Linked DNA regions of Hahella sp. HNIBRBA332. The main gene of each other region encodes a partner of the protein of the gene in region 2 in a complex. Links are inferred from orthologs where the notes say so. Each region holds a gene or a part of one and is shown on either strand. Other genes may lie near its edges.

What was found.
Region 1: the proteins of O5O45_RS30700 (region 2) and O5O45_RS17415 are in contact, whole or in part, in a crystal structure (PDB 1YFN), measured with the Escherichia coli proteins. The link is inferred for Hahella sp. HNIBRBA332 from one-to-one orthologs.

The regions. Positions count from the first base shown.
Region 1 is NZ_CP132203.1:3,941,825-3,946,145, reverse strand. The notes cover bases 1-2,978. They hold O5O45_RS17415 (sigma-E factor negative regulatory protein), read left to right. Parts: upstream 1-1,162; coding sequence 1,163-1,795; downstream 1,796-2,978. Other genes in these bases: O5O45_RS17405 (SoxR reducing system RseC family protein), read left to right, coding at 2,824-2,978; O5O45_RS17410 (MucB/RseB C-terminal domain-containing protein), read left to right, coding at 1,799-2,827; rpoE (RNA polymerase sigma factor RpoE), read left to right, coding at 420-1,016; nadB (L-aspartate oxidase), read right to left, coding at 1-163. In the rest of the region: more of O5O45_RS17405, read left to right, coding at 2,979-3,258; O5O45_RS17400 (DegQ family serine endoprotease), read left to right, coding at 3,409-4,321. UniProt on the Escherichia coli protein: An anti-sigma factor for extracytoplasmic function (ECF) sigma factor sigma-E (RpoE). ECF sigma factors are held in an inactive form by an anti-sigma factor until released by regulated intramembrane proteolysis (RIP).
Region 2 is NZ_CP132203.1:6,897,044-6,902,580, reverse strand. What follows is about bases 1,704-4,553. They hold O5O45_RS30700 (ClpXP protease specificity-enhancing factor), read right to left. Parts: upstream 3,415-4,553; coding sequence 2,992-3,414; downstream 1,704-2,991. Other genes in these bases: O5O45_RS30690 (cytochrome c1), read right to left, coding at 4,220-4,553; O5O45_RS30695 (glutathione S-transferase N-terminal domain-containing protein), read right to left, coding at 3,476-4,108; O5O45_RS30705 (phosphoheptose isomerase), read left to right, coding at 2,328-2,921; O5O45_RS30710 (YraN family protein), read left to right, coding at 1,904-2,278; O5O45_RS30715 (penicillin-binding protein activator), read left to right, coding at 1,704-1,904. Outside these bases: more of O5O45_RS30715, read left to right, coding at 48-1,703; more of O5O45_RS30690, read right to left, coding at 4,554-4,978; O5O45_RS30685 (cytochrome b), read right to left, coding at 4,978-5,537. UniProt on the Escherichia coli protein: Enhances recognition of ssrA-tagged proteins by the ClpX-ClpP protease; the ssrA degradation tag (AANDENYALAA) is added trans-translationally to proteins that are stalled on the ribosome, freeing the ribosome and targeting stalled peptides for degradation.

The sequences.
Region 1 (4,321 bases), 3.0 Mb from region 2 along the record:
GCACCGCTGCGATGCCGCCTTGCGCCCAAAGTGTGGAGCCGCTTTTGAGTTCGGTCTTGGACAATACCGCTACTCTTAAATCGGGAGGAAGATTCAGGGCGACGGTAAGGCCAGCGGCGCCGCTGCCGATAATGAGAACATCGTGTTCGAAGCTTAAACTCATAGCCTTTGCGTGACTCCAGCAATCAGGAAAAAACAGCCAGGAAAAAGGACCGGATAGTTGTTGGGCCCAAGCAGAATAGCTGAATATACTAACATTAATGGCTAAGAGTGAACTATCCGAAAAAAGTTGTGTCTATAGGGCTATGCAATCAACTTTTATAGACGCAGCAAACGGTGGTTCTTTTATGTCAGTGCAGGTTTTGACCGCTCTTGAATCAACGCGTGGTCGCGCTGAAATACTGGATAATAAGGAAAATATGAGCGCTCCTAACAAGACGACAGACCAACAATTGGTTGAGAGGGTTCAGCGCGGCGACAAACGCGCCTTTGACATGCTGGTGGTGAAATATCAAAGCAAAGTCATGGCGATTATCGCCCGCTATATTCGCGATCACCACGAAGTGATGGATGTTGCGCAGGAAGCGTTTATCAAGGCCTATAAAGCGCTTGCCAACTTTCGCGGCGAGAGCGCGTTTTACACATGGCTCTATCGTATCGCCATCAATGCGGCGAAAAATCATCTTATGGCTCAAGGGCGTCGCCCGCCAGGGGAGGATGTGGACGCCGCCGACGCGGTTTTATATGAGGGCGGCTCTGCTTTGAAAGATATTGACTCCCCCGAACGTCAAGTGCACCGCGATCAAGTTAAGCAGGCGATATTCCAGGCATTGGATGAACTGCCCGAAGATTTGCGTTCAGCACTTACGCTGCGTGAGTTCGACGGCCTTAGCTATGAAGAAATAGCGGAGATCATGCAGTGTCCCGTGGGCACGGTGAGATCGAGAATTTTCAGAGCCCGGGATGCAGTGGATGCGCGAATCGCGCCAATGTTGGAGCAGAAAATGCGCGCCTGAAACAGGTGAAGAGCGGTGGAAGGCTTGAGCGCCTTGGCGTTTTCCAGCAGAGGCGCCGGGAATCATCACCAGGGCTGGCGAATTGAAAAGTATTACAGAGAAGCCGGAGCGGCGCACAGACTCCGGATTTGCAGAGGTTGACGGTTATGAATGAACGACTGAAAGAATCTATGTCCGCGCTTCTGGATGGAGAAGCGGATGAGTTGGAGGTGCGCCGTATACTGGCGCAGTCCCACGACGAAGAAGTGATGGCGACCTGGAGTCGGTATCAGCGTGTACGCGATGAACTCCATGAAGAAGCCGCGCAATGGGCGCATGTTGATCTGCGGCAGGGCATTTGGTCTGCGCTGGAGGAAGAAGAGGGCGTTGAACGCAATGAGAGCGTTGCAGAAGAGGAGATTGTGACGGAAGAAGCTCGCGCTGGCGGCGGTTGGTGGCGGGGAGTCGCCGTTGCGGCGTCGGTCGCTTTCGCCGCTGTATTTATGGTGGAGTTTTCCGGCGGGCCAAACACGACGCAGCCTGCTCCTGCAGTCGCCAATGAACAGCAGAGTGCGCCTTCGTTGAATGTGAACGGCGCAGGCTCCCATTTGGTGGCGGACTCTGGCGCGGAAAGCGAGGTCGCCATCCAGTTCTCCGCGGAGCATGCGAGCAGATTAAACGCCTATTTGATGAAACATGCCGAGCAGGCTGCGCTGAACGGCTCGCCGGTTATTTCTCCTTATGCCCGTTTGAGCGCCTTTGAGGTGGTAGAGGGGCAAGAAACGGAGCAACGCAGGTAAGCAATGAAACTGGTAATTCGTAAAGCGGCGGTGATCAGGAACGGTGTCCGGCAATGGAGTTTGGTCTGGACTCTTGTGCTGATGTCTTTGACTTCGGCGACAGCCCAGGCGTCAGGGCCGCAAGAATGGCTGCAGCGCATGCTGGAGGCGCGGCAGGAACTCTCATACCGCGGCGCATTCATCTACAGCCGGGGCGATGAAATGAGCTCAATGAAAGTCTTTCACCGCACGCAAAATGGCGTGGAGAAAGAGCGTTTAGTGGCCATGGATGGAGAGATGAGGGAGATTATTCGGGACGGAGACATGCTGATTTGCGTGTTTCCCGGCGGCAAGCAGGTTCGACTTGAGCAAGCCGCCTACACAGGGCCTTTTCCAGGGGCGGTTTTGAATGGCGGCTCTGATGTCGATTCGGTGTACGAATTGAAAATGGCTGGAGAGGAGCGGGTGGCCGGGCATGACGTGCTGAAAATGGCGGTTATGGCCAAAGATCAATATCGCTACAGCTATTACCTGTGGTTGGAAAAAAACTCCGGTATGCTGCTTAAATCTCTTTTGACCAACCGTAAGGGAGAAGTGCTAGAGCACTTTCAGTACACGGTGCTGGAGCTGGGCGCGCAGGTGACGGACCAGGAGCTGGCTCCTTCAATACCTGAAGCGGATGTCAAAGGGCTTGAGCCCAAAAAAGGGAAAACGTCTGAAACGTTGCCTGAAAAATGGATGCCCGCTTGGCTTCCGAATGGGTTCAGTATGTCGCCTAACGTGACCAAGCGTAACGATGTTATGCCCGGGGATATGCGCACGCAGGTATACGGCGACGGTTTGACCATGTTCAGCATATTCGTAGAAGAAAACAGCCCTCAGGCCATGCCGGAAGGGGCTTCGCGCATGGGGGCGACCACTGCTTACTCGAAACATATCAAGCACGGAGGCATGACCTACGTCATTACGGTTGTGGGTGAAGTACCCATTGAGACAGTCAAACGGGTGGCGGATAATATGAAGTCAAGTTCATCCATTGGAGACGCAACTTGATATTGGAAACCGGAAAAGTCGTTGCAGTTGGCGACCATGAAGTCTGGGTAAGGACTATCAGGGAGTCTGTCTGCCAGAGCTGCTCGGCTCGGAAGGGCTGTGGCTCGCGACTTCTCAATCAGATGAGCGACGGCGCTTCGACCCAGATTAAAGTGGCGAAAAGATTTGATGTCGAAGTTGGAGACGAAGTAGAGATTGGCGTTGCCGAGCAGGCGTTGCTAAACGCTTCCATGCTGGTTTATCTGACTCCCTTGGTCGCGATGATCGTTTTAGCCGGCGTTAGTCAATCGCTGCTGCATTGGCCCGACCTTGGCGTCGCCCTGGCGGGCTTGTCAGGACTGGGCTTAGGCTTTGTTTTTGTTAAAATCTTGTCATCAAGGCTGTCTTGCAATCCCTCCTACCATCCCCAATTATTACGCAAGCTTTGTTAAGCGTCGTATAGCCTAGTTCCAATTATCTAAAGAAAATCTGACGCCATTATGTGAGCCGAGAGGCGTTGGCTCGTTTGGTTGGAGCGCCTGGGTCAAACGACTAAGCCCATGATTAGCGTGAGTGGTTTGGGTAACCAAGTGGAGTTGCATATGAAGGTTTGTCAGAAATTTACGGCGGTTATGCTGGTCTGGTTGAGCGCCGTTGTCAGTATGCGGGCGGGAGCTGTTGATTTACCTGATTTCACAGGGTTGGTGGAGAGAACTTCACCGGCGGTGGTAAACATAAGCACCGTGCGTAAAGTCGGAGACGATAGCGCTCAGTATTATTTCGGCGGCCCTGAACAAGACCAGATCCCTGAATTCTTTCGTCATTTCTTTGGCGACCCATACCGTCGCAGAGGTCCGCAGGAAGCCCAGTCAACGGGATCTGGCTTCATTGTATCCAAAGATGGCTACATACTTACCAACAACCATGTGGTAGCGGGCGCTGATGAAATCTTTGTCCGACTTATGGATCGTCGCGAGCTGACGGCGGAGCTGATCGGATCTGATGAGAAGTCGGATTTGGCGGTTTTGAAAGTGGAAGCTGACGATCTGCCGGTCCTAAATTTAGGCAAGTCTTCTGAACTCAAGGTAGGTGAATGGGTGGTCGCTATCGGCTCTCCTTTTGGGTTTGAATATACGGTGACGGCGGGGATTGTCAGTGCAAAGGGACGTAGCTTGCCGAATGAAAACTATGTGCCTTTTATTCAGACTGACGTGGCTATCAATCCCGGCAACTCCGGCGGGCCGTTGTTTAACCTCGAAGGGGAGGTTGTCGGCATCAACTCTCAGATCTATACCCGCTCAGGTGGGTTCATGGGGGTTTCTTTCGCAATTCCTATCGACGTTGCACTGGATGTGATGAATCAGCTGAAAGACACAGGCGCGGTCAAGCGCGGCTGGTTGGGCGTGCTAATACAGGAAGTGAATAAGGATCTGGCGGAGTCCTTCAATCTGAATAAGCCGCGTGGGGCCTTGGTGGCGCAGGTCATGAAAGGATCGCCCGCCGATAAGGCCGGCT
Region 2 (5,537 bases):
AACCATAAATCCGGCCTGACTTATAACTATTGCTCTCTGGTAAGCGCATGCAGCGAAAACATAATTATCCATTTCACGTCCTGCTTTTAACATTATTCCTGTCTTTTTTAAGCGGCTGTGAGGGCTTACCCGTCAAAGGCGGCGACTCCAGCTCGCAAGGCGCAACGACTCAGGACGAAGCGGAGAGAGAACTCCAGCTTGCCCAAAATACGCTGCCGCCCGAGCAGGCTAATCACAAATTGAAAGCGCTGGACATTTACCTCGCTCGAGGCGACTACGCAAACGCACAAAAAGTAGTGGAATCTATCAACTCCACCACCCTGACGCTGCCTCAGATGGAACAGTATATTATCCTTGGCGCAACACTGGCCTTGGAGCAGAACCGGCCAGACCAAGCCCTTTCTTATTTCAACGCCGCCCCATCCGGCGCCTTCGCCAGCCGGCCAGTAGACATTCAACTTCGCGCCAATGAATTACACGCCAAAGCGCTTATGGCGACGGGTTCATCTCTGGACGCTGCGCAGCTTCTCATTTATGCATCAGGCCTTTATACCGGCGAAGAATACTGGCGAGTACTGGACGATGTTTGGAATGCATTACGCGCCACTCCCAGCCTGGAACTAAGCCACGCGCTGGAGACTGCACAAGACCATGACTGGCGGGGATGGCTTGAACTGATCACCGCCGTACGCCAAAACCAATTTAGTCTGGAAATGCAATTGGCGGCCCTGAAAAGCTGGCGCCAGCAATGGGCCGACCATCCCGCAGCGAAAAGACTCCCTGCCGAGCTCAAGATGCTGGCGGAGCTGCCTAATGAGCGCCCCAGCAAAATCGCACTGCTGGCGCCGCTAAGCGGCAATCTGGCAAAAGCAGGCGAAGCTATCCGTGACGGCTTTTTAGCGGCTTACTACCAGGACATCAACAGCAGCGAAAGCAACGGACAAGGCCCTGAAATTCAGATTATAGACTCAGGCTCTATCGAAAATATCGCCGACCTATACCTCTCTTTACAATTAGAAGGCTACGATCTGATTATCGGCCCTCTGGAGAAAGAAGCCGTCGCCCAACTCGCGGGCTTCCCTGAGCTTGATCCCCCTGTACTTGCATTGAACTACCTGGATGAAGGAGTCACCCCGCCTCCTGGCATGTACCAATACGGACTGGCCGCCGAAGACGAAGTGCGTCAGATAGCCAGAAAGCTAATGTCGGAAGGAAAGCGTGGCGTTGCAGTGATTTATCCTGACTCGCCATGGGCGATAAAACTCGCCAGTGTGCTGGACAGAGAATATGAAGCGGCCAACCTCCCTTTACCCATCCCATACAAATATGTCGAGGGCGAAAACTATTCGGACGGCATCGCCCACCTACTGCAGATCAATGCAAGCAAGCAAAGAGCCAGAAAACTGAAGTCAGTTGCAGGCAAATTTGAGTATGAGCCGCGTCGTCGACAGGATATTGATGCGATCATCATGATCTCTACACCTTATGTAGCCAGACAGCTAAAGCCCTTGCTACTGTTCCACTACGCCAGCGATCTGCCTGTCTACGCCACATCGCAGATATACGGCGGCGTCCCACAACCAGATAAAGATCACGACCTGAATGGCATTCATTTTACGGAAACGCCTTGGCTGCTGAGCCAGTCTTTACCTCTCAAACAAGATATTCGCTACGTCGCTGACACCACGCGCTATGAAAGACTGTATGCAATGGGCGCCGACGCTTACACTATCGCCCCGCGACTCAGCCTCATGCGCCAATTCCCAGACAGCCAGATACAAGGCACGACAGGCAATCTATTTATGAATGACGCCCAGCAAATTCGTCGCATACTGGAATGGGCGATATTTGAAAGAGGGGTGGCGAAAGCGGAATTAAACAGCCCTGAGCCAATCTCCCAATAATGCCCTTTAAGCGCCTGATCAAGTCTATTGATATTGGCCGCGCTGCAGAAAGCCAAGCGGAGAAATTCGCTCGCGCTCAAGGACTCACCATCGTTGAGCGCAATTTTCGTTGCAAAGGGGGAGAGATTGATCTTATCGCCAAGCACGGCGAACACTTGGTTTTTATTGAAGTTCGCCACCGCAGCAACGACAAGTTCGGCAGCGCTGCAGAGTCCATCACTCAAAAAAAGCAGCAACGCATTATCCTTGCCGCGAGCATATACCTTCAGAAGAAAGGTTTAACAAACACGCCATGTCGATTTGATGTTATCGTGGGAAACCTCAAATCAAATACCGGCTTTCAATGGATACCAGACGCATTTAGCTGCTGGTGACGCCACCTTTTCGCACCAACGTACACCACCGTTAATTCCGGATTTTTATATGAACAGTATTGAACGCATCATCCACCTCTTCGAAGAAAGCATTAAAGCGAAGCAAGTGTCCGCACAATCACTCCCCCCACTGATTGAGGCGGCAGGCCAGTTGATGGTTCATGCTCTTCTTAGCGACCACAAAATTCTCTCTTGCGGTAATGGCGGTTCAGCCGGAGATGCACAGCACTTCTCCTCGGAACTGCTGAACCGTTTTGAGCGAGAGCGCCCTAGCTTACCGGCAATCGCCCTGACGACTGACACCTCAACACTGACGTCCATCGCCAACGACTACAGCTACAACGAAGTGTTCTCCAAGCAGATACGCGCCCTAGGCCAAGAAGGCGACGTGCTTTTGGCCATTTCCACAAGCGGTAATTCAGCAAATGTGATTCAAGCAATTCAAGCAGCCCACGACAGGGGAATGAAAGTGGTCGCATTAACAGGAAAAGATGGTGGAAATATGGCCTCCTTGCTGCAGGCTGAAGATGTCGAAATCCGAGTTCCAATGACTTCTACTGCGCGCATCCAGGAAGTACATCTATTAACAATACATACCCTTTGCGACTACATCGACCGCGAGATTTTTGGCCCAATCGATTAACGCAACAAAAAAGCCGGATTCAAGGCTTTCACCTTGCGTCCGGCTCTTCAGATTCTAAAGCCCTAATCGTTTATTTGACGATCTTCAGGCTCGGTTTGGAACCTTCTCGCCCTCCACCTTTCGGGGGAGGCGCTGGAGGAGTCCCTGGCTTACCTTTATTGCTGGGCGGCTCAGGCGCTCCACCAGGCTCAGAGCCAAAGACCATACCCTGACCATTTTCCTTCGCGTATATAGCCAATACCGCCATTACCGGAACGGACACTTGACGCGGCACACCACCAAAACGGGCGCTAAATTCAAGATAATCATTACCTATACTCAAACCTCGTACGGCCTGCGGACTGATATTGAGCACGATTTGGCCATTGCTCACAAAGTCACGCGGCACTTCTACACCTTGAAGCGATGCATCCACTACCACATAAGGCGTGAGATGATTATCAAGAATCCACTCGTTCAGAGCTCGCAACAAATAGGGACGACTGGGAGTCATTGGTTTTGCCAATTCAATTTGAGCTTAAGGGGCCTTGTACAGACCCCTTCAGTTAGACGTATCAGCTAAACATTTCCTGTTCGATATCGGACAGGCTAGCTTTAAAGGACTCGCGCGAGAACAGGCGCTCCATGTACTTGATCAACGGCTTAGCCGGCTTTTCAGGAAGCTCAATCTTCATGAGCTTTAAACGCCATAACAGTGGAGCGACGCAGCAGTCTACAATTGTAAACTCCTCGCTCATAAAATACGGCTTTTCTGAAAAGATAGGGGCGGCGGCTATCAAGCTTTCACGAAGCTGTTTACGCGCCTCTTCAACCTCTGCAGTGTCAGTTTTACTTTGCAGAACAATATCCGCCAAGCTACACCAATCTTTTTGGATTCGGTACATCAACAACCGGCTCTGCGCTCGCGCAACCGGATATACCGGCAATAGAGGCGGATGAGGGAAACGCTCATCCAAATACTCCATCATGATGTTTGGTTCGTACAGCGACAGCTCACGATCCACCAAGGTTGGCAGCGTGTTATAAGGATTTAGGTCGGCAATTTCCGCAGGCTTATCATCAGGATCAACATCGATGATATCTACAGCCACCCCTTTCTCAGCCAAAACAATACGAACTCTATGACTGTAGTGGCTCTGCGGATCAGAAAAAAATGTCATTGATGACCGTTTGGTCACGACTCCCATAGAATTACCTCGGTCGCTTGCAACTCAGATTATTCAGAAAGAAAAATTCCAGCATCAGGGGCACCCGATGCTGGAGCTTTTATCCAAGGTCGAACATTATACACGAAAAGACTAGTGAACGTCTTTCCAATATTCTCTGTTGAGGAGGTATGCAGGAACGAACAGAACCACCAAGAACAACAACACGAACGGGGCGATCTCTTCACTTTCCAACCTTGACGGCTCGCCTACATAAGCCAGGAAGTTGACCATATCTCGAATCGCAGCATCATACTCCTGCGGCTCCATGCTGCCCGTTGTAGCAAATGACTTACACCCCGGCGCACCAACTTCAACACCACTTAGGGGGTCAATACCCGCCTTGCTGCCCAGCTCTGGCTTTTCAGCGCACAGTCCCTGCAGATCGACTAGAACATGGGGCATACCAACGTCTTTAAATACAACATTGTTGACACCCCACGGACGAGACTCGTCTTTATAGAATCCCCGCAAATAGCTATACAACCAATCCGGCCCGCGCAACCTAGAAACCAGAGTCAAATCAGGAGGCGCTGCGCCAAACCAACTTTGCGCCATGGAAGGAGCCATTGCGATATCCATCAGCTGCCCGATCTTCGCATCGCCGAAGATTAGATTCTCTTCGTAAAGGTTGTGCGGAATACCGATATCATCCGCTACACGCTCATAACGAGAATACTTTAATGAGTGGCAGCCCATGCAATAGTTGGTAAACATCGCAGCCCCTCTTTGCAAAGAAGGCTTATCGCGAATATCAACATCCACATGATCCAAATGAACGTCTCCGCCGCCGGCCGCATGTGCAAGAGACGTCACGCACGAGAGAAGCAGAACTTTGAGTATGCTTTTCATTAGTGAGTCACCCTCTCTGGTACAGGTTTAGTCTTTTCTGCTCTGGTATACCAAGGCATCAATAGGAAGTAAGCGAAATATAAGCCTGTACATAGAGGAGCAAGCCAACTCGGCTGCTCATTAGCCGGCAAGACTCCACAAACGCCCAAAATTACGAAGCTGACGACAAGCACTAAAAGTGCAATTTTACTCATCGCTCCCTTATAACGAATAGACTTCACAGGGCTGCGATCCAACCAAGGCAACACAAACAGAATTGCTATTGCAGCCCCCATAACGACGACGCCCCAGAACTTCGCGTCCACACCAAATAGTGGGTATGTGATTGCACGAAGCATCGCGTAGAAAGGTGTGAAGTACCATACCGGCGCAATATGCTCAGGGGTTTTCAGCGGGTTTGCCGGCTCGAAGTTAGGCTTTTCAAGGAAGTAGCCATTCATTTCAGGAAAATAGAATACGACTACGCAGAATACGAACAAGAATACAATCAAAGCTACGATGTCATGCACCGTATAGTAGGGGTGAAAGGGAATTCCATCTTTAGGAATGCCGTTTTCAT